DNA from 3 places in the Buttiauxella sp. JUb87 genome. Region 2 is predicted to be linked to each of the others. Evidence: predicted binding sites of a transcription regulator. Region 2 holds the regulator's gene; each other region holds the start of a gene.
What was found. Region 2 encodes PhoB, which activates phosphate uptake and scavenging genes when phosphate is short. Its sites were predicted from a motif close to CTGTCATAAAACTGNCNNAT; they were not measured.
Positions count from the first base shown of each region.

Region 1 (9,946 bases), on a different contig from region 2:
GCCAAAGACCGGTTCCTCAGCAATGCCCGAGTTGTGGTTCCACTAATCTGGTTCCGGTCGGCATGGGGACGGAGCAACTTGAGCACAGTCTTGCGCCGGAATTCCCGGGCGTGCCGATTTCGCGTATCGACCGCGATACCACCAGCCGTAAAGGGGCGCTTGAACAGCAACTGGCGGAAGTTCATCGTGGCGGCGCACGCATTTTAATTGGTACGCAAATGTTAGCGAAAGGGCATCACTTCCCGGACGTGACGTTGGTGGCTTTGCTGGATGTTGATGGCGCGCTGTTTTCCGCTGATTTCCGCGCAGCAGAACGCTTTGCCCAGCTCTATATTCAGGTTTCCGGGCGCGCTGGACGAGCAGGCAAACCAGGCGAAGTCCTGCTACAAACGCACCATCCAGAGCATCCCTTATTACAAACATTGCTCACCAAAGGTTATGACGATTTCGCCAGCCAGGCTTTGAAAGAGCGCCAGACGGTGTTCTTGCCACCGTTTACCAGCCACATCATGTTCCGTGCGGAAGACCAAAATAACCATCAGGCCCCCCTGTTTTTACAGCAGTTACGAAATCTGCTGGAATCCAGCCCGTTAAGGGATGACCAACTGTGGATAATGGGGCCAGTGCCTTGTTTACAGCCCAAACGCGGGGGCCGTTTCCGCTGGCAAATTCTGCTGCAACACCCTTCGCGCGCACGCCTGCAACGGCTGGTTAGCCATTCGCTGAAACTGGTTAATACGTTACCTGAATCACGCAAAGTGAAATGGATGCTGGATGTTGACCCGATAGACGGGTAGCACAAAGCGCTACGGATATGCGAAGCGGATCGAAAAATTCAACAACCATCACACTTTTAATGAAATAACTGTAACCAACGGGTCTCAATTTCTGCTAAGAATGTGAGCATGGTCAGACACCAGGGACGTTGTCAGCACCTGTAAAGTGCACGCGAGGAGAAGAAGTTGAAGCCGAAGAATCAGGTTGCCAATGCAACCATGAAAGATGTTGCAGTGCAGGCGAAAGTCTCAACTGCAACAGTGTCCAGGGCCTTAATGAACCCGGATAAAGTATCGCAAAGCACTCGTAATCGTGTGGAACAAGCGGCTATAGCCGTAGGTTACTTACCCCATTCATTGGGGCGAAATTTAAAGCGTAATGAATCACGCACCATTCTGGTTATTGTCCCGGATATCTGCGATCCCTTCTTTAGCGAAATCATTCGCGGTATTGAAGTGACGGCGGCGGAACAAGGCTATTTGGTGTTAATTGGTGATTGCGCTCATCAAAACCAGCAAGAAAAAACGTTCATCAATCTGATTATCACCAAGCAGATTGACGGGATGCTATTGCTCGGCTCGCGCCTTCCTTTTGATGCCAGCATCGAAGAGCAACGCAATTTACCGCCGATGGTGATGGCGAATGAATTTGCGCCTGAACTGGAACTGCCAACCGTTCATATTGATAACCTGACGGCCGCATTCAACGCCGTTTATTATCTGCAACAGCTTGGCCATCAAAAAATTGCCTGTATTGCTGGCCCTGAAGAGATGCCGCTTTGTCACTACCGCTTGCAAGGGTACGTGCAGGCATTGCGCCGCACGGGAACGGTGGTCGATCCACATTACATCGCACGTGGAGACTTCACCTACGAAGCCGGTGCGGCGGCGTTATCGAAATTACTGGCACTACCAAATCCACCAACCGCTGTGTTCTGTCATAGCGACGTTATGGCGCTGGGCGCATTGTCTCAGGCCAAGCGCAGTGGCTTGCGCGTGCCAGAAGACTTATCAATCATGGGCTTTGATGACATCGCTCTGTCACAGTTCTGTGACCCACCTCTCACCACTGTGGCGCAACCCCGTTTCGATATTGGGCGAGAAGCTATGCTGTTGCTATTGGATCAGCTTCACGGGCAAGCCGTGAGTAGTGGTTCGCGTTTGCTGGATTGTGAGCTCATTGAACGAGGCACCACCAGCGCACCTGGCAGTAGAAAATGAACCGCTTTAGGACACTGGATTCTGGTCAAAGGGATGTCCATTAAGTAACATGGCGGGCTGATAAACGTAAAAAATATAGCGAATCGATAGTGGCACAACGAGATTATGTACGCCGCGGGCAATCGGCAGGTACGCGGCGTAAGAAAAGTAGCACCCGCAGCAAGCAACGCAGCCTACCGTCTGTCTCGCCGACAATGGTCGCCATTGCGGCCGCCGTTCTGGTGACCTTTATTGGTGCCCTGTACTTCATTACTCATCATAAGAAAGATGAAAGCGAAACCCTGCCTGGACACAAAGTCACAGGTAACGGCCTGCCACCTAAACCGGAAGAACGCTGGCGTTACATCAAAGAACTGGAAAATCGCCAGACCGGTGTGCGTAGCCCTACTGAGCCGACTGCCGGTGGCGAAGTGCAGAATAAAGATCAGCTCACCAGCGAGCAGCGCCAGTTGTTGGAGCAAATGCAGGCGGATATGCGCCAGCAGCCGACTCAGTTGAATGAAGTGCCATGGAATGAGCAAACGCCAGAACAGCGCCAGCACACACTCCAGCGCCAGAAAGCTATTCAACAGCAACAGTTCACCGCTCAACAAGTTGCACCGCAACCAAGAGCTGTGCAGCCGCAGCCGGTAACGCAGCAGCCACGTCCAGTGCAGCAGCAACCGCGAACGACGACGTCAACGCAGCAGCCGTATCAAGATTTGTTGCAAACCCCGCCGCATACCCAGCAGCGTGCAGCGACAACAACGACACAACCCAAAGCGGCTCAACCGGCAGCACCGATCGAAGCGGTCAAACCCGCTCCGGCACCACAGGAAAAGCCGAAAGACGAAAAACGCTGGATGGTACAGTGTGGTTCCTTTAAAGGCAGTGAGCAGGCGGAAACCGTCCGTGCGCAGTTGGCTTTCGAAGGTTTTGATTCGCGCATTACCACCAACAATGGCTGGAATCGTGTGGTGATTGGGCCAATCAAAGGTAAAGAGAATGCCGATGGTACGATCAACCGTCTGAAGATGGCGGGTCACTCTAACTGTATTCGTCTTGGCTCCGGGGGTTGAAACCCCCAAAATCCCCCCCATCTATAATTGCATTCAGCCCCGAACATATTTTGGGGATCATATTTCTACCCTAAATAATTCGGGTTGAAGGAAGGCGGCAAAAGAAGGAATCCCGATGAGCTTACTCAAGTAAGTGATTCGGGTGACTGAAAGAAGCCAACGCACCTACAACTTGAATTATGAAGGGTACAGCTGATGCAATAAGGGGTCTGCTCGTGACAACAATAGTAAGTGTGCGCCGTAACGGCCATGTCGTAATCGGTGGTGATGGTCAGGCCACGCTCGGCAACACCGTAATGAAAGGCAACGTTAAAAAAGTGCGTCGTTTGTATAACGACAAAGTGATTGCCGGTTTTGCTGGCGGCACGGCGGATGCCTTCACCCTATTCGAACTGTTTGAGCGCAAGCTAGAAATGCACCAGGGCCACCTGGTGAAAGCGGCGGTTGAACTGGCAAAAGACTGGCGTACCGACCGTATGCTGCGCAAGCTCGAAGCGCTATTGGCTGTCGCCGATGAAAATGCCTCGCTGATCATTACCGGTAATGGTGATGTTATCCAGCCAGAAGATGATCTGATTGCGATTGGTTCAGGTGGCCCTTATGCACAGGCCGCAGCGCGTGCACTGCTTGATAACACCGAACTGGGTGCTCGTGACATCGTAGAGAAATCGCTGGGGATCGCCGGTGATATCTGCATCTACACCAACCATTTCCATACTATTGAAGAATTAGCGTCTAAGGCGTAAGGAATCCCCATGTCTGAAATGACCCCACGCGAAATTGTCAGCGAACTGAACAAACACATCATTGGCCAGGACAATGCCAAGCGTTCCGTGGCGATTGCGCTGCGCAACCGCTGGCGCCGTATGCAGCTTGATGAAGAGCTGCGCCATGAAGTTACGCCAAAAAACATTCTGATGATCGGCCCAACCGGTGTCGGTAAAACCGAAATTGCTCGTCGTCTGGCGAAACTCGCCAACGCGCCGTTCATCAAAGTTGAAGCCACCAAATTCACCGAAGTTGGTTATGTTGGTAAAGAAGTGGATTCTATCATCCGCGATCTGACTGATTCTGCGATGAAAATGGTGCGTTTGCAGTCCATTGAAAAGAACCGATTCCGCGCCGAAGAAATGGCCGAAGAGCGCATCCTTGATGTTCTGCTGCCACCAGCTAAAAACAACTGGGGCCAGGCTGAAGCGCCACAAGAACCTTCTGCGGCTCGCCAGTCTTTCCGTAAGAAATTGCGTGAAGGCCAGTTAGACGATAAAGAAATTGAAATCGATCTGGCTGCAGCACCGATGGGTGTTGAGATCATGGCTCCTCCTGGCATGGAAGAAATGACCAACCAGTTGCAGTCTATGTTCCAAAACCTGGGTGGCCAGAAGCAAAAGCCACGCAAGTTGAAAATCAAAGACGCGATGAAACTTCTGATTGAAGAAGAAGCTGCGAAGCTTGTGAATCCAGAAGAGCTGAAGCAAGACGCGATTGATGCGGTTGAGCAACACGGCATCGTGTTTATCGATGAGATCGACAAAATCTGTAAGCGCGGTGGCAACAGCTCCGGCCCGGATGTTTCTCGTGAAGGCGTTCAGCGTGACTTGCTGCCACTGGTTGAAGGCTGCACCGTTTCTACTAAACACGGTATGGTCAAAACTGACCACATTCTGTTTATTGCATCTGGTGCATTCCAGGTGGCAAGCCCGTCAGACCTGATCCCTGAATTGCAGGGGCGTCTGCCAATTCGTGTGGAATTGCAGGCACTGACGGTTGAAGATTTCGAACGCATTCTGACCGAGCCTAACGCGTCTATCACTGTGCAATACAAAGCGCTGATGGGCACTGAAGGCGTGACTATCGACTTTACCGCAGATGGTATTCGCCGTATTGCTGAGGCCGCATGGCAGGTGAACGAATCCACCGAAAACATCGGTGCGCGTCGTCTACACACGGTGCTGGAGCGCCTGGTTGAAGACATCTCTTATGATGCCAGCGATCTGAGCGGCCAATCCATTCTGATCGATGCCGAATATGTTAGTAAACATCTGGATGAGTTGGTAGCAGATGAAGACTTGAGCCGTTTTATCCTATAATCGCGCTCAACGTATTTTCTTCATTACAAATGGAGGGCTTATGCCCTCCATTTTTTATATCTAACAGAGAGAACTATGAGCGAATCGCACTCTGTAAGCACCACTCAGGCCTGGCTTGAAAGCTTGCGCCCCCGCACTTTACCGCTGGCTTTTGCCTCTATCGTTTGTGGTTCTGCGTTGGCTTTTTGGCAAGGCGTGTTTAATCCGGCTATTGCGTTACTGGCGTTGCTGACTGCGGGGCTACTGCAAATCCTCTCGAATCTGGCTAATGACTACGGCGATGCGGTAAAAGGCAGCGATAAAGAAGACCGAATAGGGCCATTGCGCGGAATGCAGAAAGGTGTGATTACCCAGGCGCAAATGAAAAAAGCGCTGATCATTAGCGTGGTATTAATTTGCTTGTCTGGCATGGCATTGGTCGCTGTCGCCTGCCACACACTGGCCGATTTCCTCGGTTTCATGGCGCTGGGTTTGCTGGCAATCATCGCCGCAATTACCTACACCGTAGGTACACGTCCATATGGATACATGGGGCTTGGCGATATTTCAGTGCTGGTCTTTTTTGGCTGGCTGAGTGTCGCGGGAACCTGGTACTTGCAGGCGCATACTCTGGCACCTTTGGTCTTTTTACCCGCCACGGCGTGCGGATTGCTCGCAACAGCGGTGCTGAACATCAATAATTTACGCGATATCGACAGCGACCGGGAAAACGGTAAAAACACGCTGGCGGTGCGATTAGGCCCAGTGCTGGCACGTCGTTATCATGCCTGCCTGTTGATTGGAGCGCTGGTGTGCCTCGCAGTATTCAATCTTGTCTGGCTGCAAAATTTGTGGGGATGGTTGTTTGTCCTGGCCGCGCCGTTGCTCATTAAACAGGCGCTTTATGTGTTAAATGAAATGGAACCTGTCGCCATGCGCCCGATGCTTGTACGCACAGTGAAAGCCGCATTGCTCACTAACTTGTTGTTTGCGGTAGGAGTTGTGCTCAGCACGGTTTCGTTTTAGCTGACAAATATCAATTAACAATTGATGATTTTGCCAACAGTTAATATTAAGCGATATACTGACAACTCGTGCAGCAACAGAATCTTAATCCTATGAAATATGATACTTCCGAGCTTTGCGACATCTATCAGGAAGATGTCAACGTCGTTGAACCGCTGTTTTCCAATTTCGGTGGGCGGTCGTCCTTTGGCGGGCAAATCATCACGGTGAAATGTTTCGAGGACAACGGATTGTTGTATGATCTGCTCGAACAAAATGGCCGTGGACGTGTTTTGGTGATCGATGGCGGCGGCTCTGTACGCCGTGCTTTGATTGACGCAGAACTTGCCCGTCTGGCGGCTCAAAATGAGTGGGAAGGCATTGTGGTATACGGTGCCGTGCGTCAGGTTGATGACCTGGAGGAACTGGATATTGGTATTCAGGCAATTGCCGCCATTCCTGTTGGCTCTGCTGGTGTTGGCGTTGGCGAAAGTGACGTGCGCGTTAACTTTGGCGGCGTGACATTCTTCTCCGGCGACCATCTGTATGCGGATAACACCGGCATTATCCTTTCCGAAGATCCCCTCGATATTGAGTAACAAAATCGAATAACAAAACGGGCGCCCTGGGGCGCCCGTTTTTATTGAAGCTGTGGTCTTACACTTCTTCCATTTTACCCAGCAGGGCGTGCAGACGATCCTGCCACACATGCTGTTGCTCTTTCAGAGAATTGTTTTCGCGTACTAATTCTTCATGATTGCTCTGAGATTGCTGAACTTGCTGAGACAGATTGGTGTTCGTCTCTTTCAGTTCTTCGATTTCCATCTGCAGCAGGGTAATGGTATCAATCGCCTGCTGTACTTTTGCTTCCAGTTTCTCAAACACTTCAAATGACATTTCGAACCTCTCCTGAATTGCAAGGCGTTGATGGATGTCTAAATCCCCGTCCCGGATATTCCCCGAAGACACCTTATGAATATATGCGCACCACGCAGCGTGTCTCGATTGTAAGTAGCGTGAGTAGCCGTGTCCAGCGAGTTGAAGCGCTCTTTGCGTAACATAACGTTTTTCGGCATATACCGAATGGCGGCATGTCTTAAAATCACTATTTGTTAACGCATTAATTGCGGTTATGAATGTCGAAGTTATCTTCTCTGGGTGATAATGCGCACAAATTGGCGCGAGATCGCTCATTTTTATGACGAGACACGCAAATTTAAAGTTCGATATTTCTCGTTTATGTTCGTTAACGATAAATTAACACAACGCCTACATGGCACCTGCGCGGCAGGGAATGCCCGAACAAACAATAAACATTAATTTTGCCTTCAGGACCCTATTATGAGTCAGACAGCTCCATCAACCTTGAAAGGTCAGTGCATCGCCGAGTTTATGGGTACCGCGTTGTTGATTTTCTTTGGTGTAGGATGTGTAGCCGCCTTAAAAGTGGCGGGCGCAAGCTTCGGGCAGTGGGAAATTAGCGTCATCTGGGGGTTAGGGGTGGCGATGGCTATCTACCTGACCGCAGGGGTTTCCGGCGCGCATCTCAATCCTGCGGTGACCATCGCATTATGGCTTTTCGCCTGTTTTGAAAAACGCAAAGTGGTGCCATTTATTGTGTCGCAGGTTGCAGGTGCGTTCTGTGCCGCAGCTTTGGTGTATGGCCTGTATTACAATTTATTCCTCGATTACGAGCAGACGCATCACATGGTGCGCGGCAGCGTAGAAAGCCTGGATTTGGCGGGGATCTTCTCAACCTATCCAAACCCACACATTAATCTGGTACAGGCCTTTGCCGTAGAGATGGTGATTACCGCCATTTTGATGGGCGTTATCCTGGCGCTGACGGACGATGGCAACGGTGTCCCTCGTGGCCCGTTAGCCCCGCTGCTGATTGGCTTGTTGATTGCGGTTATCGGCGCATCAATGGGACCATTGACCGGTTTTGCCATGAACCCAGCGCGTGACTTTGGCCCGAAACTTTTCGCCTGGTTAGCAGGCTGGGGTGACGTCGCCTTTACCGGTGGCCGTGATATTCCTTACTTCCTGGTACCGGTGTTTGGCCCGATTGTAGGCGCGGCGTTAGGTGCCTTTGGTTACCGTAAGCTGATTGGTCGCCATTTACCTTGTGATGTTTGCGTGGCAGAGGAAGAAAAATCCAGCGCCGCCAAACAACAAAATGCTTCTTTGTAAGACTGACTTCAGGACAAAATTATGACTCACGAAAAAAAATACATTGTCGCACTCGATCAAGGAACCACCAGCTCTCGCGCCGTCGTCCTGGATCACGATGCCAACGTCGTTAGCGTTTCGCAGCGCGAATTTCAGCAAATCTACCCAAAAGCAGGATGGGTAGAACATGACCCGATGGAGATTTGGGCAACTCAAAGCTCCACACTAGTAGAAGTGCTGGCGAAAGCAGACATCAACTCAGACCAAATTGCCGCCATTGGTATCACCAACCAACGTGAAACCGCGATTGTCTGGGAAAAAGAGACCGGTAAACCGATTTACAACGCCATCGTCTGGCAGTGCCGCCGTACCGCAGAAATCTGCGAGCAACTCAAGCGCGACGGTCTGGAAGAGTACATCAAATCGGCAACCGGCCTGGTGGTTGACCCGTACTTCTCCGGTACCAAAGTAAAGTGGATTCTTGATCACGTTGAAGGCTCGCGTGAGCGCGCTCGCCGTGGTGAATTACTGTTTGGTACTGTCGATACCTGGTTAATCTGGAAGATGACTCAGGGACGCGTGCACGTTACTGATTACACCAACGCCTCACGAACCATGCTGTTTAACATCCATGATCTGACCTGGGATGATCGCATGCTGGAAGCGCTGGATATTCCGCGCGCCATGCTGCCAGAAGTGCGTAAATCCTCAGAAGTGTATGGCCAGACCAACATTGGTGGTAAAGGCGGTACGCGTATTCCTATCGCCGGGATCGCCGGTGACCAGCAGGCTGCACTCTTCGGTCAGTTGTGCGTAAAAGAAGGGATGGCGAAAAACACCTACGGTACCGGCTGCTTCATGTTGATGAACACCGGCACGCAGGCCGTTAAATCCACTCACGGTTTGCTGACCACGATTGCTTGCGGCCCACGCGGTGAAGTGAATTATGCGCTGGAAGGTGCAGTATTCATGGGCGGCGCTTCTATCCAGTGGCTGCGCGACGAGATGAAACTGATCAGCGACGCGACGGATTCCGAATACTTTGCCACCAAAGTAAAAGACACCAACGGCGTGTATGTCGTCCCGGCATTTACTGGCCTGGGCGCGCCTTACTGGGACCCGTATGCTCGAGGCGCAATCTTCGGCCTGACTCGCGGCGTGAACGCAAACCACATTATCCGCGCCACACTTGAGTCCATCGCTTACCAAACACGCGATGTGCTGGAAGCGATGCAGGCTGACGCTGATATTCGCTTACACGCTTTGCGTGTTGATGGCGGTGCGGTGGCGAATAACTTCCTGATGCAGTTCCAGGCGGACATTTTGGGGACTCGTGTTGAACGCCCTGAAGTTCGCGAAGTGACAGCATTGGGCGCCGCTTATCTGGCAGGCCTGGCCGTTGGCTTCTGGCAGAACCTGGACGAAGTCAGCGAGAAAGCGGTTATCGAAAAAGAGTTCCGTCCGGGTATCGAAACAACCGAACGTAATTACCGTTACGCTGGCTGGAAAAAAGCCGTTAAGCGTGCGCTGGCCTGGGAAGATCACGAAGAAAGTTAATTGCCCTCACCCACCGGGAGCTGTCTCTTATACACAACTTACCCTGGCAATTTTGTCAGGGTAAGATCTGTAAGCCTCGCAGGTTTTC
Region 1 is NZ_SNVY01000011.1:28,019-37,964, forward strand. It holds gene priA (primosomal protein N') at 1-797, shown strand, start outside; gene cytR (DNA-binding transcriptional regulator CytR) at 963-1,997, shown strand; gene ftsN (cell division protein FtsN) at 2,087-3,055, shown strand; gene hslV (ATP-dependent protease subunit HslV) at 3,271-3,801, shown strand; gene hslU (HslU--HslV peptidase ATPase subunit) at 3,811-5,145, shown strand; gene menA (1,4-dihydroxy-2-naphthoate polyprenyltransferase) at 5,221-6,150, shown strand; gene rraA (ribonuclease E activity regulator RraA) at 6,243-6,728, shown strand; gene zapB (septal ring assembly protein ZapB) at 6,787-7,026, opposite strand; gene EC843_RS21925 (MIP/aquaporin family protein) at 7,471-8,322, shown strand; gene glpK (glycerol kinase GlpK) at 8,344-9,858, shown strand.
Region 1: the regulator PhoB is predicted to act here: its motif matches at 7,315-7,334, upstream of EC843_RS21925 (MIP/aquaporin family protein).

Region 2 (9,946 bases):
TCCCCGTTCCTGAATTGCTGAAATTTCAGAATAAAAAATGGCAGTTGTTGGAAAACGAGCCGCTGTATGAATTGGCGAATCCCATTCATGGAAGCGAGCAGGATTTAATCGAAGCCGGAAAGAAACTGGTTAAAGATGGTGCGGATGTGCTGGTTCTGGACTGTCTGGGTTTCCACCAAAAACATCGTGATTTGTTGCAAAAATCACTCGATGTTCCGGTATTGTTATCGAACGTGTTAATTGCGCGCTTAGCGTCAGAGTTGCTCGCATAACGACGGTCAATAATTTGCGTGACAGGCTCTTCCGTTCCCCTCTATATTGTTTTTTCAACTATTTTAAAAAGGGCCTGGTTATGCTTCAAAGTAATGAGTACTTTTCCGGTAAAGTGAAATCTATTGGGTTTACCAGCAGCAGCACTGGCCGCGCAAGTGTTGGGGTGATGGTTGAAGGTGAATACACTTTCGGGACCGCCCAACCAGAAGAAATGACAGTGATTAGTGGGGCATTGCACGTGTTACTGCCGGGTGAAACCGAGTGGAAAACCTATGCGGCGGGCACCGTGTTCCATGTTCCAGGACACAGCGAATTCCATTTACAAGTTGCTGAACCTACCTCTTATCTTTGCCGTTATCTGGCTGATAAATAATGTCTTTATTTCCCTCTTCCCGTCGGGAAGAGGGAACAGATTTTAGCGCTGAGCTTCGCCGCCTAACGCTTCCACCAGGTTCTTAATCAACGCCGCCAGTTCACCCGTCATCAGAATAAAATCTGCATCAAAACGAGCACCGAAATCTTCACGGTCAATATCCTCGTTTTGGTCGCGCAGCGTATCGGCAAACTTCAGACGCTTAATTGAACCATCATCGGCAACCAGGAACTGAATACGTTCTTGCCAGTCCAGAGCTAATTTCGTCACCACTTTATCGGCTTCGATATGCGCAGCAATTTCATCGCACACCAGATCCTGCTGCTTACAGCGGATCACACCACCACCTTCGAGAATGGCTTTCAGCTCGGCTTCATCCATCAGCGCAAAGCCTGGAGGTACATCGCCGGAGCGCACCCACTCAGTCAGCGTCAGTTCAATTGGGTTTTCCAGTGCCAACGGGACAACCGGTAGCGAACCGAGGCTTTTACGCAGCAGCGCCAACGTATCTTCAGCTTTCTTGGCGCTGGCACAATCAACCATGATCAAACCGTTTACGGTATCGATCCACATCATCGTTTGGTTAAAACGGCTGAATGCGCGTGGCAGCAAAGAGTGCAGCACTTCATCTTTTAGAGAATCTTTCTCGGTCTTTTTCAGCTTGCGAGCTTGTTCGGCTTCGAGCCTGCTGATTTTTGCTTCCAGCTCTTGTTTAATCACTGGAGCCGGGAGAATTTTTTCTTCTTTACGGGCGCAAATCACAATTTGCCCATTGGCGACATGGGTTAATGAATCGCTGTGTGAGCCCATTGGCGATACCCAACCGGTCTTGGCCATGTCCTGGCTACCGCATGGGGTAAAAGTAAATGCGGCCAACTGCTTTTCCATGTCATCCGCTGAAAGCGTGATGTCACGGCTTAAACGGTAAACCATTAAATTTTTGAACCACAGCATGATTTTTTCCCGGACTGTCAGTTAAACGCAGCGGGCATGATAACGAATCAGGCGCTGTGTTTCATTGTCTTTACGGCGTAACACTTCTATTCTATTGATAATACTAATCAAATGAGGGGGTTGCTGTGCGCATTGGTATCGACCTGGGTGGGACAAAAACAGAAGTGATCGCTCTGGCGAACGACGGAAAGCAACTTTTTCGTCATCGCCTGCCAACACCAAAAAATGATTATCAGCAAACCATCGCAACTATCGTTGAACTCGTGCGTCTGGCTGAAGAGGCTACCGGGGAGAAGGGAACGGTCGGAATGGGTATTCCAGGTTCGATTTCACCCTATACACGCGTGGTCAAAAATGCGAACTCCACCTGGCTTAACGGGCAGCCTTTTGATAAAGATTTGTGCGATGCGCTCCAGCGCGAAGTGCGTTTGGCAAACGATGCCAACTGCCTGGCGGTTTCGGAAGCTATCGACGGAGCGGCGGCTGGTGCGGCGATGGTTTTTGCCGTGATTATTGGTACAGGATGTGGTGCAGGCGTGGCCATTAATGGCCGCAGCCTGATCGGCGGCAACGGCACGGCGGGCGAGTGGGGCCATAACCCATTACCGTGGATGGACGAAGACGAACTCCGTTTTCGTGAAGAAGTGCCTTGCTACTGCGGAAAACAAGGTTGTATCGAAACCTTTATTTCCGGTACTGGTTTCGGCACCGACTACCATCGCCTGAGCGGGAAATCATTGAAAGGCAATGAGATTATGCATCTGGTGGATCAACAAGATCCGATCGCTGAACTGGCGATCTCACGCTATGAAATGCGCCTCGCAAAATCTTTGGCACACATCGTCAATATTCTCGATCCTGATGTGATCGTGTTAGGCGGCGGCATGAGCAACAACGAACGCTTGTACAAAACGGTGCCACAGTTGGTGAAACCGTGGGTGTTTGGTGGCGAATGTGAAACTCCAATCCGCAAAGCAGTGCACGGCGATTCCAGCGGCGTGCGCGGTGCCGCATGGTTGTGGCCGCTGGAGAAGTAAAAGCTGGCGGATGACGCTACGCTTATCTGCCCTACGAGATCTCACATGTAGGTTGGATAAGCGCAGGGTCATCCGATAAAATTACTCGACAGCAAACTCCTTAGCGAGGCGGCTAACACCCAATCCGTTGATCTTCTTAACCTTAATCTGTACCGGAATACGTTCTTTCATTGCCTCAACGTGGCTTATCACGCCGATGGTTTTGCCGCTGGCATTCAGCGTATCTAACGCATCCAGCGCGGTGTCCAGTGTCTCTGCGTCCAGCGTGCCAAAGCCTTCATCAAGGAACAGCGAGTCGATGCGGGTTTTGTGGCTCACCAGGTCGGATAACGCCAGCGCCAGCGCCAGGCTGACCAGGAAACTCTCACCACCTGAAAGCGTGCGAGTGTCGCGCACCGCATCGGCCTGCCATGTATCGACCACTTGCAATTCCAGCGCTTCGCTATCTTTGCGTTGTAACAAATAACGCCCATGCAAACGGTTTAGCTGGTTGTTCGCCAACCACACCAGATTATCGAGCGTCAGCCCCTGGGCAAACTTACGGAATTTATCGCCTTCCTTCGAACCAATTAACGCATTGAGATAGCCCCAGTCTTCAACTTGCTGCTGGCACTCGACGATGGACTGCATCAGCCCTTGCTGGCGTAGGCGATTTTCTGCGTCATGGCTAAGCTGTTGCTGAATCTGTCCTTGTTGCGTGGTGTTCTCGCGCAGTTGCTGATTACACAGCGTTAATTGTGCGTCCAGCAAACTCAGTTCTGCATCGTCAGCAAGCGTAGTTGGGCGAGCCGCTTTATGGTCAGTGAGCGCTTTCTCAGCTTGCTGGCAAAGAATGGTTTGCTGCTGATGCTGTTGCTCAAGATGCTGTTTTTTCTGCTCAAGTTGCTGGCGTTCACTTTCATCGAGTAATGCTGCCTGGAATGACGGTGCATCGGCGAACTGGCTAGCGGCAAGGGCGGACAGGAACTGCTCATTTGCCTGACCCACGCGGGCTTCTTCCTGTTGCAACTGCTGTTGCAGCGTCTTCCACTGGCTCTCCAGCGCAATACAGTCGCTGTGCAAGTTATGCCAGTTTTGCAATGCTGAAATTTGTTCGCTTTCGGATAGCGGAGCGGGCGTGGTGCCATCATCAATCAGCGCATTGAGCAGGTTTTCCAGGGCGTTTAGTTGCTGTTGTAAACGTGGAAGTTGTTCATTGCGCTGTTGCCAGCTTTGGGATTCCTGTTGGCGCTGTTCCAGCCAGCTATGTTCTTCACCGTGAGCGGGATGTTGTAGGCCAGCATTTTCGAGCACGCTATTGAGTGTTTCTCGTTGTGCCGCGGCCTCTGCCGCTAGTTTGCTGTGTTGCAGACGCGTCCGAGCGAGTTGCTCCTCCAGCACGATCCGTTGGCTGAGTTGATGCAGCTGCTGCTCGCGTTTTTCTTCACTTTCCAGCCACTGCTGGAGGTCGTCCTCGGGCTTCAGCGCCAGTTGCAGGCTGGCGCACAGTTGCTGCCAGCGTAGACGTAATGCCTTCTCTTCTTCATCAAGCGTTTTGATGGCGACAACCAGGTTTTCGCGCTGTGAACGCAACGTGTCGAGTTGGCCTTTCATCGCAAAACCAGCTTCCGCAAGGCTGGCAACTTCACGTTTTAGTGCCGTCAGACGCTGCTGATTTTCTCCTGGCTGTATGGCCTGATAATCCGCCACTGCCGGATGCTGCGTGGAACCACACAGCGGGCAAGGTTGATCGGGTTGCAAATGGGCGCGTTCAGCTTCGAGACTGACAATGCGCATTTCCAGTTCGCATACTTTTTCCAGGTCACTTTCATGCTGGCGGCGCTCTTTGTATTGCTGGCGTTTGAGTGCCAGCTCGACATCGCCTTGAGTGATCTGTTTTTCAAGCGCAGTAATATCTTGTTGCTGCTGGATTTTTCGCTTGTGAAGTGAGGCAAGTTGCGGCTGTAAAGCAGCAAGCTGCTGGCGCAAAGGGCGCGCGGTAATCGTTGCTTGTAAATGAGTACTCACTTCATCAGCAGTGAGCGTAAGCTCAACGGCTGGCAGCAGTTCCAGCTTTTTCTGGCTAGTTTCAATATCACGCTGCAAGGTCTGTAGCTGGCTGGCATCGCGTTGTTGTTGATTGAATGCCATGCGCCAGCCTGCAAGTTCAGCGCCCCACAGGCGGTACCTGTCATGCGTTTTCAGCCAGGCTTGCAGCTCGCTGTTTTCATGCGCCAGTTTTGCTGCCTGGCTTGCGGCGGCCTGCCGGGTCTGCTGGCGTCGCACTGTCGCTTGATGTAAGCGAGTATTCACTTCTTCGCTTTGTACGCGGGTGTTTTGCAGCGTGGCCTGTAATTCCTGCAAGCGTTGCCAGTCAGGGCGCAGTTTTTCTGCGGGCTGGGCTCGTGTTAGTTTTTCGAGAAGCGGCGCTGCTTCTTCGATTGCGCGAGTTGCCGCATTCAGTGCCGTTCCCGCATGCGAATGTTTTTGAGTCAACAGGTCGAGTTGGCTGAGCCATTGCTGGTGTTGCTGAAGTGTCTGCTGTTCAGCCAGGCGGTTTTTTTCTTCTGTAGTAAGTGCCTGCAAACTCTCTGAAAGCTGCTGGCGCTGGGATTCATCCAGAAGTGCTACACCTGCTGCCTGCGCTTGCAGGTTCTCTAATTGGCTGCGTACATTTTTATGATTTTCGAACACCGCCGCAGAAACTGTACCGTAAATTTCAGTACCGGTGAGTTCTTCAAGCAATGAGGCACGGTCATTGGCGTCGGCATTTAAAAACGCCGCAAACTGCCCCTGAGAAAGCATCATGGAGCGGGTGAAGCGGTCGTAATCGAGTCCGGTCAATTTGGCGGTGATATCGAGCTTATCTTTCACTTTATCGGCGATGATCTTGCCGCTTTCTACTTCAGCCAGCTCAACGCGCGGGGCTTGCAGATTGCCGTTGGCCGCATTACGCGCCCGGTTCTGGCTCCAGAATGCGCGGTAGGCAACACCTTTTACTTCAAATTCCACTTCCGCCAGACACTCGGCAGTGTCGCGGGTCATCAGGTCATTCTGCGATTGCGAGACCGTGTTGAGACGTGGCGTTTTGTGATAAAGCGCGAGGCAGACAGCATCAAGTAGCGTAGTTTTACCCGCTCCTGTTGGCCCGGTGATGGCAAACAAACCATTGCTGGCGAAAGGCTCGCGGGTGAAATCAATTTTCCATTCCCCTTTCAGGGAGTTGAGGTTTTTCAATCGCAGACTGAGGATTTTCATGCTTGTTCCTCCGCGTCATGCAGGCTGGCGACCGTTTGGGCAAACAGAGTGCGCAGGCGTTTTGCGCGTTCTTCAGTGGTTTCTTCCTGAACCAGGCGGCGTTCAAAAACCTCTTCAACCGTCAATTCACTTAGGGTTTCTTTATGTTGTTGAGCAATAACACGCTCGCGCTGCTCACGGCTACGGCGCAGCAAAACCACTTCAACAGGTAGCGTTTCGGTTAGCTGTTGAATATGGCGCTGCATATCATGCAGATATTCATCGGTGGCGATTTCAATATCCAGCCACACTTTGGGTTCTGTCGGTGCATCGCGCCATTGTTCAAGCTGCTGTTCAATTTCGTTCAGCGAACCTTTGATCACCGCCAGCGGCTGGCTAACTGGTACCGTAAGTGGGGTGACTTCATGAAGTTTACCTTCTGAAAATTCAACCAGATAAACACTTTTAGTCTTACCGGTTTCGTCAAAACTTAACGGTATTGGTGAGCCGCTGTAGCGGATATGCTCGGTGCCACCAATTAATTGCGCACGGTGAATATGGCCCAGGGCAATGTAATCGGCATCCGGGAAATGCTGCGCCGGGAAAGCGTCGAGTGTGCCAATATAGATGTCTCGCACGGCGTCACTTTTCGTCACGCCGACGGTGGTTAAATGCCCGGTGGCGATAATTGGCAACTGCGCGTCAGCGCGCAGAACGCAAGCGGCGCTAAAACACTGCTGATAATGTTCACCGATCGCTTCCATTAATGAACGCTGCTTTTCATGGCCGGATAAACCCGCCAGACTGTTTTGAATATCGCGTGGCCGCAGAAAGGGAATAGGGCAGAGAATAGCACCAGGCGCGCCATCTTTCGTATTCAGTACAATTGCCTGCTGGCTGGTATCGTGGCGTGCGCTGGCGACGACATAAGTGTTAAGACACGCCATCAGTTCACGGGACTCGTTCAATGTGGCAACTGAGTCATGGTTACCGGCGAGCACCACCAGTGAGCAGCCGGTAGACTGGAGTTGCACCACAAAGCGGTTATACAGTTCTCGCGCATAGCTTGGTGGCGAGCCAGTATCAAAAATATCGCCCGCGACGATTATTGCATCCACATCATGTTCAACGGCAGCTTTCAGCAGCCATTCAAGAAAAGCCTGATGCTCCGGCCCGCGGCTTTTGGTATAAAAATTTTGACCAAGGTGCCAGTCTGATGTGTGAATTATGCGCATAACCTGTCCGGTGGCTTAAAAGCGAGGCCTCGATTATAAGGGGGCGAGGCGGAAAACGGCATAGGTCTCTGTGTCATAAATCAAATTGATGAGTCACTAAACAGTCATGTTTTTCATAAATCTGTCATAAATCTGACGCATAATGGCGCCGCATTGAAACAACTATAATTATTCCTTGAGCAGGGCGAATCATGGCGAAGCGTATTTTAGTCGTAGAAGATGAAGCTCCAATCCGTGAAATGGTGAGCTTTGTGCTTGAGCAAAACGGTTTTCAGCCTGTAGAAGCGGAAGATTATGACAGTGCAGTGAATCTGCTTATCGAACCCTTCCCGGACCTGATTTTACTGGACTGGATGTTGCCAGGCGGCTCGGGTATTCAGTTTATCAAGCACCTGAAGCGTGAAGCATTGACGCGGGAAATCCCGGTAATGATGCTGACAGCACGTGGTGAAGAAGAAGATCGCGTGCGTGGCCTGGAAGTTGGTGCCGATGACTATATTACCAAGCCGTTTTCACCGAAGGAGCTGGTGGCGCGCATTAAAGCTGTGATGCGCCGAATCTCTCCGATGGCGGTGGAAGAGGTTATTGAGATGCACGGGCTGAGCCTTGACCCTTCATCACATCGCGTGATGACCGGTGAAAACCCGCTGGATATGGGGCCAACTGAATTTAAGTTATTACACTTCTTTATGACGCATCCGGAACGGGTATATAGCCGTGAACAGTTGCTTAACCATGTATGGGGCACCAATGTGTATGTCGAAGACAGAACAGTGGACGTACATATCAGGCGGTTGCGTAAAGCGCTCGAACATAGCGGGCATGATCGAATGGTACAAACAGTACGCGGTACGGGTTATCGGTTCTCAACCCGCTTTTAGTTCCTTATCAGGAGAGTGACGCGTGCTGGAACGGCTGTCATGGAAAAGGTTGGTGATGGAGCTGCTGCTCTGTTGCTTACCTGCTGTCATCTTGGGCCTTATTTTTGGCTATTTACCCTGGTTTTTATTACTGGCGGTCACAGGACTGCTGGTTTGGCATTTCTGGAATTTGCTTCGTTTGTCGTGGTGGTTGTGGGTTGATCGCAGTATGACACCGCCCCCTGGTCGCGGGAGCTGGGATCCGTTGTTATACGGTCTTCATCAAATGCAGCTGCGTAATAAAAAACGCCGTAAAGAATTAGGCAATTTAATCAAACGCTTTCGCAGCGGTGCGGAATCACTGCCCGATGCGGTAGTGCTGACTACCGAAGAAGGGACCATTTTTTGGTGTAACGGGCTGGCCCAACAGTTGTTGGGGTTACGCTGGCCGGACGATAACGGGCAGAACATCCTTAACTTGCTGCGTTACCCTGAATTTACCCGCTATTTGACGCAAAAAGATTTCGCCCGGCCGTTGACGCTGGTGCTTAACAATGGCCGTCATCTGGAATTCCGTGTGATGCCATACAGCGACGAGCAGTGGCTGATGGTGGCACGTGATGTCACGCAGATGCACCAACTGGAAGGGGCGCGACGTAACTTTTTTGCCAACGTTAGCCATGAACTGCGTACTCCGTTGACGGTACTGCAAGGTTATCTGGAGATGATGCAGGATCAGGCGCTTGAAGGGCCGCTGCGCGATAAGGCTCTGGGCACCATGCGCGAGCAAACTTCGCGGATGGAAGGTCTGGTGAAACAGCTTTTGACGCTATCTAAAATTGAAGCGGCACCGGCAATGGTGCTCAATGAAAAGATTGATGTGCCACTGATGCTGCGTGTGGTGGAGCGAGAAGCACAAACCCTGAGTCAGCAAAGGCAGACGCTAAAGTTCGATATTGATCCCTCACTCAAAGTCTTCGGTAATGAAGAACAGTTACGCAGCGCGATTTCAAACCTGGTGTACAACGCGGTAAACCATACGCCGGAAGGGACGCAAATTACCGTGAGCTGGAAACGGGTCGCGGGTGGTGTGGGCTTTAGCGTGGCGGATACTGGTCCTGGTATTTCTGCGGAACATATCCCACGCCTGACCGAGCGGTTCTATCGAGTGGATAAAGCGCGTTCAAGGCAAACAGGTGGTAGTGGGTTAGGCTTGGCAATAGTGAAACATGCGTTAAGCCATCACGATGCGCGTCTGAATATCGAAAGCCAGCCAGGGAAAGGTTCCACGTTTTCCTTTGTGTTGCCTGAGCGTTTAATCGTTAACGATAAAGTGCTGTAAGCCGCGTAAGTTATGACACTGATGACAAGTTTTTCGTAGATCGGATAAGCGAAGCGTCATCCGACACTTCTCTCTGTAACAACTGGCGCAAATGGTGGATGACGATATCGCTTATCTACCCTGCAAAACCCGTTTATCGCTGAATAGTGTCAAAATAACTTTCCACAGGTCAGCTTGCTGGCCTGTGTTTTTTTTGCCCACATGTAAATCAAAAAAGCTTAATTGGTGATATTTTAACCACACAAAAAACCATACAATTTTCTAATGTATAAACAAATCCACTGATTTTAAGTCTAATTTAAGGAGATCAATCTGGTTTTTGGATCCCTTCTTGCCTTCAAACGCTATAAGCGTTTTAATTGCGCCCCTGTGAATAGCAGACCGACTGGATTTGAGTGGTAATTCAAACAACTATTCTTCGCCACCGATCCCGGAAAGGATTTTCCGCTGTCGTTACTGCCAATCACCGCTTTTATGCCGATGTATGACTGTCTAAGGATTGGCAAATACACGCATAAAAATTTGAATACTTACAACACCACACATCCACAGGCTGCCAAAATTTTATGACCCATCATCTGAAATCTCGAGACATCCTCGCGCTAGGCTTTATGACCTTTGCGCTGTTTGTCGGCGCAGGCAATATCATTTTTCCA
Region 2 is NZ_SNVY01000003.1:65,115-75,060, forward strand. It holds gene EC843_RS12415 (AroM family protein) at 1-272, shown strand, start outside; gene ppnP (pyrimidine/purine nucleoside phosphorylase) at 353-646, shown strand; gene rdgC (recombination-associated protein RdgC) at 689-1,600, opposite strand; gene mak (fructokinase) at 1,726-2,637, shown strand; gene sbcC (exonuclease subunit SbcC) at 2,719-5,874, opposite strand; gene sbcD (exonuclease subunit SbcD) at 5,871-7,088, opposite strand; gene phoB (phosphate response regulator transcription factor PhoB) at 7,280-7,969, shown strand; gene phoR (phosphate regulon sensor histidine kinase PhoR) at 7,992-9,290, shown strand; gene brnQ (branched-chain amino acid transporter carrier protein BrnQ) at 9,857-9,946, shown strand, end outside.

Region 3 (9,946 bases), on a different contig from region 2:
TCGAAACCACACGCAAAATCATCACCAATCTGACAGAAGGTGCGAGCCGCAAAGAGTTGCGTGACGCCGAAGCGTTATACGGCCTGCTGAAAGAAGAGATGGGCGAAATCCTCGCGAAAGTCGATGAGCCACTGAAAGTTGAAGGCAAAACACCATTTGTTATCCTGATGGTCGGTGTTAACGGAGTGGGTAAAACCACCACCATCGGCAAACTGGCGCGTCAGTTCCAGCAAGAAGGTAAATCTGTAATGCTGGCAGCGGGTGATACATTCCGTGCCGCAGCGGTAGAACAATTGCAGGTATGGGGCGATCGCAACAATATTCCGGTTATTGCCCAGCATACTGGTGCTGATTCTGCGTCAGTGATTTTCGATGCCATTCAGGCTGCGAAAGCGCGTAACGTCGATGTACTTCTGGCGGATACTGCAGGGCGTTTGCAGAACAAAGCGCACCTGATGGAAGAGCTGAAGAAAATCGTCCGCGTAATGAAAAAACTGGACGAAGATGCACCGCATGAGGTTATGCTCACCCTCGATGCCAGCACGGGTCAGAACGCGATTAGCCAGGCTAAATTGTTCCATGAAGCCGTTGGATTGACAGGCATTACGCTAACCAAACTGGATGGTACAGCCAAAGGCGGCGTGATTTTCTCCGTTGCCGATCAGTTTGGTATTCCGATTCGCTATATTGGCGTCGGCGAGCGTATTGAGGACTTGCGTCCGTTTAATGCGGGCGATTTTATTGAGGCACTTTTTGCCCGAGAGGATTAACCATGATTCGCTTTGAACACGTTAGTAAGGCCTATCTCGGCGGGAGACAAGCGTTGCAGGGAGTGACCTTCCATATGCAACCTGGTGAGATGGCTTTTCTGACCGGTCACTCTGGAGCAGGGAAAAGTACTCTGCTCAAGCTTATCTGCGGTATTGAGCGGCCAAGTGCGGGGAAAATTGCTTTTGGCGGCCATGATATTAGCCGCCTCAAGAGCCGCGAAGTGCCGTTCCTGCGTCGTCAGATTGGCATGATCTTCCAGGATCACCATTTGTTGATGGACAGAACCGTGTACGACAACGTGGCTATCCCGCTGATTATCGCGGGTGCCAGCGGTGAAGACATTCGCCGCCGTGTTTCGGCGGCACTCGATAAAGTCGGCCTGCTCGATAAAGCGAAAAGTTTCCCGATCCAACTCTCTGGTGGTGAACAACAGCGTGTGGGGATTGCCCGCGCGGTTGTGAATAAGCCCGCTGTGTTGCTGGCAGATGAACCAACCGGTAACCTTGATGATGCACTCTCGGAAGGGATTTTACGTCTGTTCGAGGAATTTAACCGCGTCGGCGTAACGGTTCTGATGGCGACGCACGATATGGGGCTGATTTCCCGCCGTAACTATCGCATGTTGACGTTAAGTGACGGCCATTTGCATGGAGGCCTGGCAGGTGAATAAACGCAGCGCGCTCAATCATATAAAGCGCTTCAGCAACAGGCTGGATAAAATCAACTCGCTGAGTAAGTTAGGGGATTTAGGCCGCTCGGTGAAAAAACGCGGCAAAGGGCCTCAGTCGAAAAGTAAATCGCTCAAAGGCGGCGTAAACGAACAATTCCGTTACGCCTGGCAGGGTGCTTTACAAGACCTGCGCAGCAAGCCTTTAGCCACCTTCCTGACGGTGATGGTGATTGCCATTTCCCTGACGTTGCCAAGCGTGTGCTACATGGTTTACAAGAACGTCAATCAGGCCGCCACGCAATATTATCCTTCCCCGCAAATCACCGTTTATCTCGACAAAGCGCTCGATGATAACGCCGCGCAGCAAGTCGTCGGCGCGATTCAGGCGGAAGAGGGCGTCGATAAAGTTAACTATCTTTCGCGTGACGAAGCGCTGGGTGAGTTCCGCAACTGGTCGGGCTTTGGTGGCGCGCTGGATATGCTGGAAGAAAACCCGCTGCCTGCGGTTGCGGTGGTGAATCCAAAACTCGATTTCCAGACTACCGACCATCTGAATACCTTGCGTGACCGCGTGGCACGGATTAACGGTGTCGATGAAGTCCGTATGGATGACAGTTGGTTTGCTCGTCTTGCCTCGCTGACCGGTCTTGTGGGGCGTGTCGCAGCAATGATTGGCGTGTTGATGGTTGCAGCGGTGTTCCTGGTGATTGGTAACAGCGTACGTCTGAGCATCTTTGCCCGTCGCGACACCATCAACGTGCAAAAACTGATTGGTGCTACCGATGGATTTATCCTGCGCCCGTTCCTGTACGGTGGTGCACTGTTAGGTTTCAGCGGCGCATTTTTGTCGCTGATTCTGACTGAAATTCTGGTGTGGCGATTGTCCTCTGCGGTCACGCAAGTCGCACAAGTATTTGGCACTAAGTTTGACCTCACGGGCTTAGGTTTCGACGAATGCTTGCTGTTGCTGCTGGTGGCGTCGATGAGCGGTTGGCTGGCGGCGTGGATCGCGACCGTGCAACATTTACGTCGTTTTACCCCAGAGTAAAAATTTTTTGATATACTTGTCCCCTGCTACGAAGTACCCGTCAGCAGGGGACACGCTCCCACCTCGGTTAGTGTTTCTCCTGCCCAGTTTCATAGCTCTGTCACATTTTGTGTGTAATACAAGCACAGCTTTACAGTGAACTTGTGGATAACCTCACTGTCTGAGGTTACTGTGAATGGTACGGTTTGGCCCCTGGCGAATAGCCTGGTGCAGCAAGATTGTAGCAACCTGTACTTTAGTTTCTAAGAGAGGGTTTGAATGACCAAAGAAATGCAAAATTTAGCTTTAGCCCCTGTTGGTAACCTGGAATCTTATATCCGGGCCGCTAATTCCTGGCCGATGTTAACGGCTGAGGAAGAGAAGGAGCTGGCTGAAAAGCTGCATTACCAGGGCGATCTGGAAGCAGCGAAAAGGCTGATCCTGTCTCACCTGCGCTTTGTTGTTCATATCGCTCGTAATTACTCGGGCTATGGCTTGCCGCAGGCTGACTTGATTCAGGAAGGCAACATCGGCCTGATGAAGGCTGTGCGCCGCTTTAACCCGGAAGTGGGTGTCCGTCTGGTGTCGTTTGCTGTGCACTGGATCAAAGCTGAAATTCACGAATACGTGCTGCGTAACTGGCGTATTGTGAAAGTGGCAACCACTAAAGCACAACGTAAGTTGTTCTTTAACCTGCGTAAAACCAAGCAACGTCTGGGTTGGTTCAACCAGGACGAAGTGGAAATGGTCGCCAACGAGCTGGGGGTTTCCAGCAAAGATGTCCGTGAAATGGAATCGCGCATGGCGGCGCAGGACATGACGTTCGACATGGGCAACGACGACGATTCAGACAGCGCGCCAATGGCTCCTGTGCTGTTCTTGCAGGATAAGTCATCTAACTTTGCCGATGGCATTGAAGACGACAACTGGGAATCGCACGCGGCTGATAAACTCAGCGATGCCATGCTAGGTCTGGATGAACGGAGCCAGGATATTATCCGTGCCCGTTGGCTTGATGAAGACAACAAAAGCACGCTGCAAGAACTGGCCGACCGTTACGGCGTTTCCGCTGAGCGCGTGCGCCAGCTTGAAAAGAACGCGATGAAAAAACTGCGCATGGCCATCGAAGCGTAAGTTATTTCGTCAGATAAAAAACCGCCTTCCGGGGCGGTTTTTTTATGCCTGTCACTTTCCCATTCAGCTTGTGAAAAAATTGTTATTCCAAAAGCCGTAAATTCGGGTATGTTTTTAACTCTGAATGCGGTGAAGGCACACACGGTATTCGTCAATCAAAAATAAAACCGTGCCAAAACAACACAACAAATACCAATCACAACAAAAATGGGGATCTCAGGATGAAAATGAAGGGCAAAGCGTTATTGGCTGGTTGTATTGCACTTGCGATGAGCAACGCGGCATTTGCGAAGGATATCAAAGTAGCGGTAGTTGGGGCGATGTCTGGCCCGGTTGCACAATATGGCGACCAGGAATTTACCGGTGCAGAACAAGCGGTTGCAGATATTAATGCCAAAGGCGGCATCAAAGGCGACAAACTGGTTATCACCAAATACGACGACGCTTGTGACCCGAAACAAGCGGTAGCGGTCGCCAACAAAGTGGTTAACGATGGCATCAAATACGTTATCGGCCACCTGTGTTCTTCTTCCACTCAGCCTGCGTCTGACATCTACGAGGACGAAGGCATTCTGATGATTACCCCGGCGGCAACAGCACCTGAGCTGACTGCGCGTGGTTACAAACTGACAATGCGTACTACCGGCCTGGATTCTGATCAGGGCCCAACGGCGGCAAAATACATTCTTGATCACGTAAAACCGAAAAACATCGCGATCATTCATGACAAACAACAGTACGGCGAAGGCCTGGCTCGCTCTGTTCAGGACAACCTGAAAAAAGGCGGCGCAAACGTAGTGTTCTTTGACGGTATCACTGCCGGCGAGAAAGACTTCTCCACGCTGGTAGCGCGTCTGAAGAAAGAAAGCATCGACTTCGTGTATTACGGTGGTTACCACCCAGAAATGGGCCAGATCCTGCGTCAGTCTCGCGCAGCAGGCCTGAAAACTCAGTTCATGGGTCCAGAAGGTGTGGCAAACGTTTCTCTGTCTAACATCGCCGGCGAATCTGCTGAAGGCTTGTTAGTCACCAAACCTAAGAACTACGACCAGGTTCCTGCGAACAAACCAGTTGTGGATGCCATCAAAGCGAAGAAACAAGACCCAAGTGGCGCATTCGTCTGGACAACCTACGCAGCGCTGCAATCTCTGGCTGCGGGCCTGAACAAGTCTGAAGATCCGGCTGAAATCGCTACTTATCTGAAAGGCGCTTCTGTGGAAACCGTAATGGGTCCATTGAGCTGGGATGCGAAAGGGGATTTGAAAGGCTTTGAGTTTGGCGTGTTTACCTGGCATGCCAACGGTACAGCGACTGACGCTAAGTAAGTTTTACAATACCCGCTCTTGTAGAGCGGGTATTTTGCTGGATGACGCTGGCGCTGGCGCTTATCCACCCTACAGGGCACGGTTTTCGTAGGTCGGATAAGCGCCAGCGTCATCCGACGCATTCATCTCATTTCCCCCAACTACCACTTTGCTCCGCAAACCCTACCGCCCGCATAAACGCCGTCATAACATCACGCTCTTCCACACCAACGTCACTCATCCACCATCTGGTGATGTCTGGGTTATCGCGAATCACCTCTTCGACTAAATACTGCCCAACGCCACGACGACGGGTAATTTCACGTACCCGCAGCGAATCTAAAGCGCCTTCGGCACCCGCAAGTGTGACGCGTACCGCGCCTAATAGCCGATCGTTAAATTTTGCCGCGTAAATACGGTGGGCGTCACTAAGAGCCAGTGAGGCGCTGGAATATTCCGGCCAGATCTTTGCAAGATCAATCTTATCCTGAGCACTACACTCAAACAGACGAATGATGGTGAGTTTCATAAGCGAGCTAACCAAAAAGCGGGAAAACCCCGAGTGTAACCAATTTATTTGCGTCAGACGCTTTATCTTTTATCTGCCATATACCAGACGATTAATTTTTGCCTCAAACGTATGCCAGTTTGATAAGTGGTGGATTGAAAAATGGCCAGTATAAAACCCTAAAACCTAGTGTTTTATTCCGCTCTTTGTATCGCTATTTTATGCTGAAAAAGGTGCTTTTTTTTGTTTAACTATCATCAAATACAGAATAATATCTTTGCTTAATAGCCTGAAAAATAGAGAGTTTAGCCTTAAATATTGTAAATATTAACGCTAAGCCCTTAACGACACTCATAAAAATGGCTAAAGGTTGAAAAGTGAACAGCATGCTTTTTGACCATAATAAAACCACAAAATCACGATAAATGGGGATTCAAAGAATGAAAGTAAACGCGAAGACATTACTCGCCGGGTTTGTTGCTTTGGCGGTGTCTCACGCGGCAGCGGCAGCAGACATTAAGGTTGCGGTTGTTGGTGCTATGTCAGGGCCGGTTGCGCAGTGGGGCGACATGGAATTCAACGGTGCTCGCCAGGCAATCAAAGACATCAACGCTAAAGGCGGCATCAAAGGCGACAAACTTGTTGCGGTTGAATACGATGATGCTTGTGACCCGAAACAAGCCGTTGCGGTTGCCAACAAAATCGTCAACGACGGTGTGCGTTACGTTATCGGCCACCTCTGCTCCTCTTCTACTCAGCCAGCGTCTGATATCTACGAAGACGAAGGCATTCTGATGATTACCCCTGGTGCGACTAACCCAGAGCTGACAAGCCGCGGCTACAAAATGATTATGCGTACCGCTGGCCTGGATTCTTCTCAGGGCCCAACCGCCTCTAAATACATTCTTGAAACCGTGAAGCCAAAGCGCATCGCCATCATTCATGACAAACAGCAGTACGGCGAAGGCCTGGCGCGCTCTGTACAAGATGGCCTGAAAAAAGGCGGCGCGGACATCGTCTTCTTCGACGGGATCACCGCGGGCGACAAAGATTTCTCCACGCTGGTTGCGCGTCTGCAAAAAGAAAACATCGACTTCGTTTACTACGGTGGTTACTACCCGGAAATGGGGCAGATCCTGCGTCAGGCGCGTGCTGTTGGCCTGAAAACCCAGTTTATGGGACCAGAAGGTGTGGGTAACGCATCGCTGTCCAACATCGCGGGTGCGGCGGGTGAAGGGATGTTAGTCACCATGCCAAAACGCTATGACCAGGACCCGGCGAACAAAGTTATCGTTGATGAACTGAAAGCTGAGAAGAAAGATCCAAGCGGCCCGTATGTGTGGATCACCTACGCTGCGGTGCAATCTCTGGCGACCTCGCTTGAGCGTACTGGTAGTGAAGAACCTGCTGATTTAATTAAAGACTTAAAAGAAAACGGTGCGAAAACCGTGATTGGGCCGCTGAACTGGGATGAGAAAGGCGATCTGAAGGGATTTGAATTTGGTGTCTTCCAGTGGCATGCCGACGGTTCGTCCTCTGTGGCGAAGTAACGGCTGATAATTCTGGGTCATCCCTCCTCTCCGGCGGCTATGCGCTGGAGGGGAAATAAATAAGGTTATTGTATGTCCGAGCAGTTCCTCTACTTCCTGCAGCAGATGTTTAACGGCGTCACGCTGGGCAGCACTTATGCGTTGATTGCCATCGGTTACACCATGGTTTACGGCATTATCGGCATGATCAACTTCGCCCACGGCGAGGTGTATATGATTGGCAGCTATGTCTCGTTCATGATCATCGCAGCGCTGATGATGCTGGGCATTGATGTGGGCTGGATGCTGGTCGGCGCCGGTTTCATTGGCGCGATTGTTATTGCCAGTGCTTACGGCTGGAGCATCGAACGTGTCGCGTATAAACCGGTGCGTAACTCTAAGCGACTGATTGCACTAATCTCTGCTATCGGGATGTCGATCTTCCTGCAAAACTACGTTAGCCTCACTGAAGGTTCACGCGACATCGCACTGCCAAGCCTGTTTAACGGCCAGTGGGTCATCGGCGCAAGTGAGAACTTCACCGCGACTATCACCACCATGCAGCTGGTTATTTGGGTAGTGACGTTCATCGCGATGCTGGCACTGACGCTGTTTATTCGCTATTCCCGCATGGGCCGTGCGTGCCGTGCGTGTGCAGAAGATTTGAAAATGGCGAGCCTGCTCGGCATTAACACTGACCGCGTTATCTCTCTGACCTTCGTGATTGGCGCTGCCATGGCGGCGGTAGCGGGCGTTCTGCTCGGCCAATTCTACGGCGTTATCAACCCATACATCGGCTTTATGGCCGGGATGAAAGCCTTCACCGCAGCGGTTCTTGGTGGTATCGGCAGTATTCCTGGCGCGATGATTGGTGGCCTGATTTTAGGTGTTGCAGAAGCGCTGACCTCGGCGTATCTGAGCACCGAATATAAAGATGTTGTCTCCTTTGCACTGCTCATCGTGGTTCTGTTGGTGATGCCAACTGGTATCCTGGGCCGTCCGGAGGTAGAAAAAGTATGAAACCGATGCATGTTGTTTTAGCACTCCTGTCGGCGGCAATCTTCTTCGTTCTGGCGGGCGTCTTTATGGGCGTTCAGCTGAGTCTCGATGGGACTAAACTTGTCGTTCACAGTGCGGAAACGGTGCGCTGGGAGTGGGTTCTGATTGGTACGGCGATTGTCTTCGTCTTCCAGTTGCTGCGCCCTGCATTCCAGAAAGGCATGAAAAAAGTCTCCGGACCGAAGTTTGTGCTGCCTGCGTTAGACGGTTCTACGCCGAAGCAAAAACTGTTCCTGTTGGCGCTGCTGGTGCTCGCGGTTGCGTGGCCGTTTGTGGTTTCACGCGGCACGGTCGACATCGCCACGCTGACCATGATTTATATCATTCTCGGCCTGGGCCTGAACGTGGTGGTGGGGTTGTCCGGCTTGCTGGTTCTGGGCTATGGCGGTTTTTATGCCATCGGCGCTTATACCTTCGCGTTGCTCAACCATTATTACGGCTTAGGGTTCTGGACGTGCTTGCCAATCGCGGGCCTGGTGTCTGCGGCGGCGGGTTTCCTGCTCGGCTTCCCGGTGCTGCGTTTACGCGGCGACTACCTGGCGATTGTGACGCTCGGCTTTGGTGAAATCGTCCGTATTTTACTGCTTAACAACACCGAAATTACTGGTGGGCCGAACGGTATCAGCCAGATCCCAAAACCAACGTTGTTTGGTCTGGAATTCAGCCGTAGCGCGCGTGAAGGGGGTTGGGATACCTTTAGCAACTTCTTCAACGTTGCGTATAACCCCGGTGACCGCATTATCTTCCTGTACCTCGTTGCGTTGCTATTAGTGGTGTTGTCGCTGTTTGTGATTAACCGCTTGCTGCGTATGCCGCTCGGCCGCGCATGGGAAGCGTTGCGTGAAGACGAAATCGCTTGCCGTTCGCTGGGTCTGAACCCGACGCGCATCAAGCTGACCGCCTTTACCATCAGCGCCGCGTTCGCAGGCTTTGCCGGTACGCTGTTTGCGGCCCGTCAGGGCTTTGTGAGCCCGGAATCCTTCACCTTTGCCGAATCTGCATTCGTGCTGGCGATCGTCGTGCTAGGCGGTATGGGCTCGCAATTTGCCGTTATCCTCGCCGCAGTCCTGTTGGTGGTGTCACGCGAACTGATGCGTGATCTCAACGAATACAGCATGCTGGTGCTCGGTGGCCTGATGGTGCTGATGATGATCTGGCGTCCACAAGGCTTGCTGCCAATGTCACGCCCTCAGTTGAAGCTTAAAAAAGAGCAAGTGGAACAAGTGAAAGGAGAGCAGGCATGAATCAGCCATTGTTATCCGTAAACGGCTTGATGATGCGTTTTGGCGGCCTGCTCGCCGTAAACAATGTTTCTCTGGAACTGCATCCACAAGAAATTGTTTCGTTAATCGGCCCGAACGGTGCCGGTAAAACCACGGTATTTAACTGCCTGACCGGTTTTTACAAGCCATCAGGCGGTACGATTCTGTTGCGTGACCAGCACCTTGAAGGTCTGCCTGGCCAACAAATCGCGCGGATGGGTGTGGTGCGTACTTTCCAGCACGTGCGTCTGTTCCGTGAAATGACCGTGATTGAAAACTTGCTGGTGGCTCAACATCAGCAACTGAAAACCGGCGTGTTTGCTGGTTTACTGAAAACACCTGCTTTCCGCCGCTCACAAAGCGAAGCGCTGGATCGTGCAGCCATCTGGCTTGACCGTATCGGTCTGCTTGAGCAGGCCAACCGCCAGGCAAGCAACCTTGCGTATGGCGATCAGCGTCGCCTGGAGATTGCGCGTTGTATGGTGACGCAACCAGAAATCCTGATGCTCGATGAACCCGCCGCAGGCCTTAACCCGAAAGAAACCCACGAACTCGACGAGTTAATCATGGAGTTACGTAACCACCACAACACCACCGTGCTGTTAATCGAGCACGACATGAAACTGGTGATGGGCATTTCTGACAGGATTTACGTGGTAAACCAGGGGACGCCGCTTGCGAA
Region 3 is NZ_SNVY01000002.1:267,657-277,602, reverse strand. It holds gene ftsY (signal recognition particle-docking protein FtsY) at 1-770, shown strand, start outside; gene ftsE (cell division ATP-binding protein FtsE) at 773-1,441, shown strand; gene ftsX (permease-like cell division protein FtsX) at 1,434-2,489, shown strand; gene rpoH (RNA polymerase sigma factor RpoH) at 2,748-3,602, shown strand; gene EC843_RS09615 (branched-chain amino acid ABC transporter substrate-binding protein) at 3,824-4,927, shown strand; gene panM (aspartate 1-decarboxylase autocleavage activator PanM) at 5,055-5,435, opposite strand; gene livK (high-affinity branched-chain amino acid ABC transporter substrate-binding protein LivK) at 5,855-6,964, shown strand; gene livH (high-affinity branched-chain amino acid ABC transporter permease LivH) at 7,037-7,963, shown strand; gene EC843_RS09595 (high-affinity branched-chain amino acid ABC transporter permease LivM) at 7,960-9,246, shown strand; gene livG (high-affinity branched-chain amino acid ABC transporter ATP-binding protein LivG) at 9,243-9,946, shown strand, end outside.
Region 3: the regulator PhoB is predicted to act here: its motif matches at 2,576-2,595, upstream of rpoH (RNA polymerase sigma factor RpoH).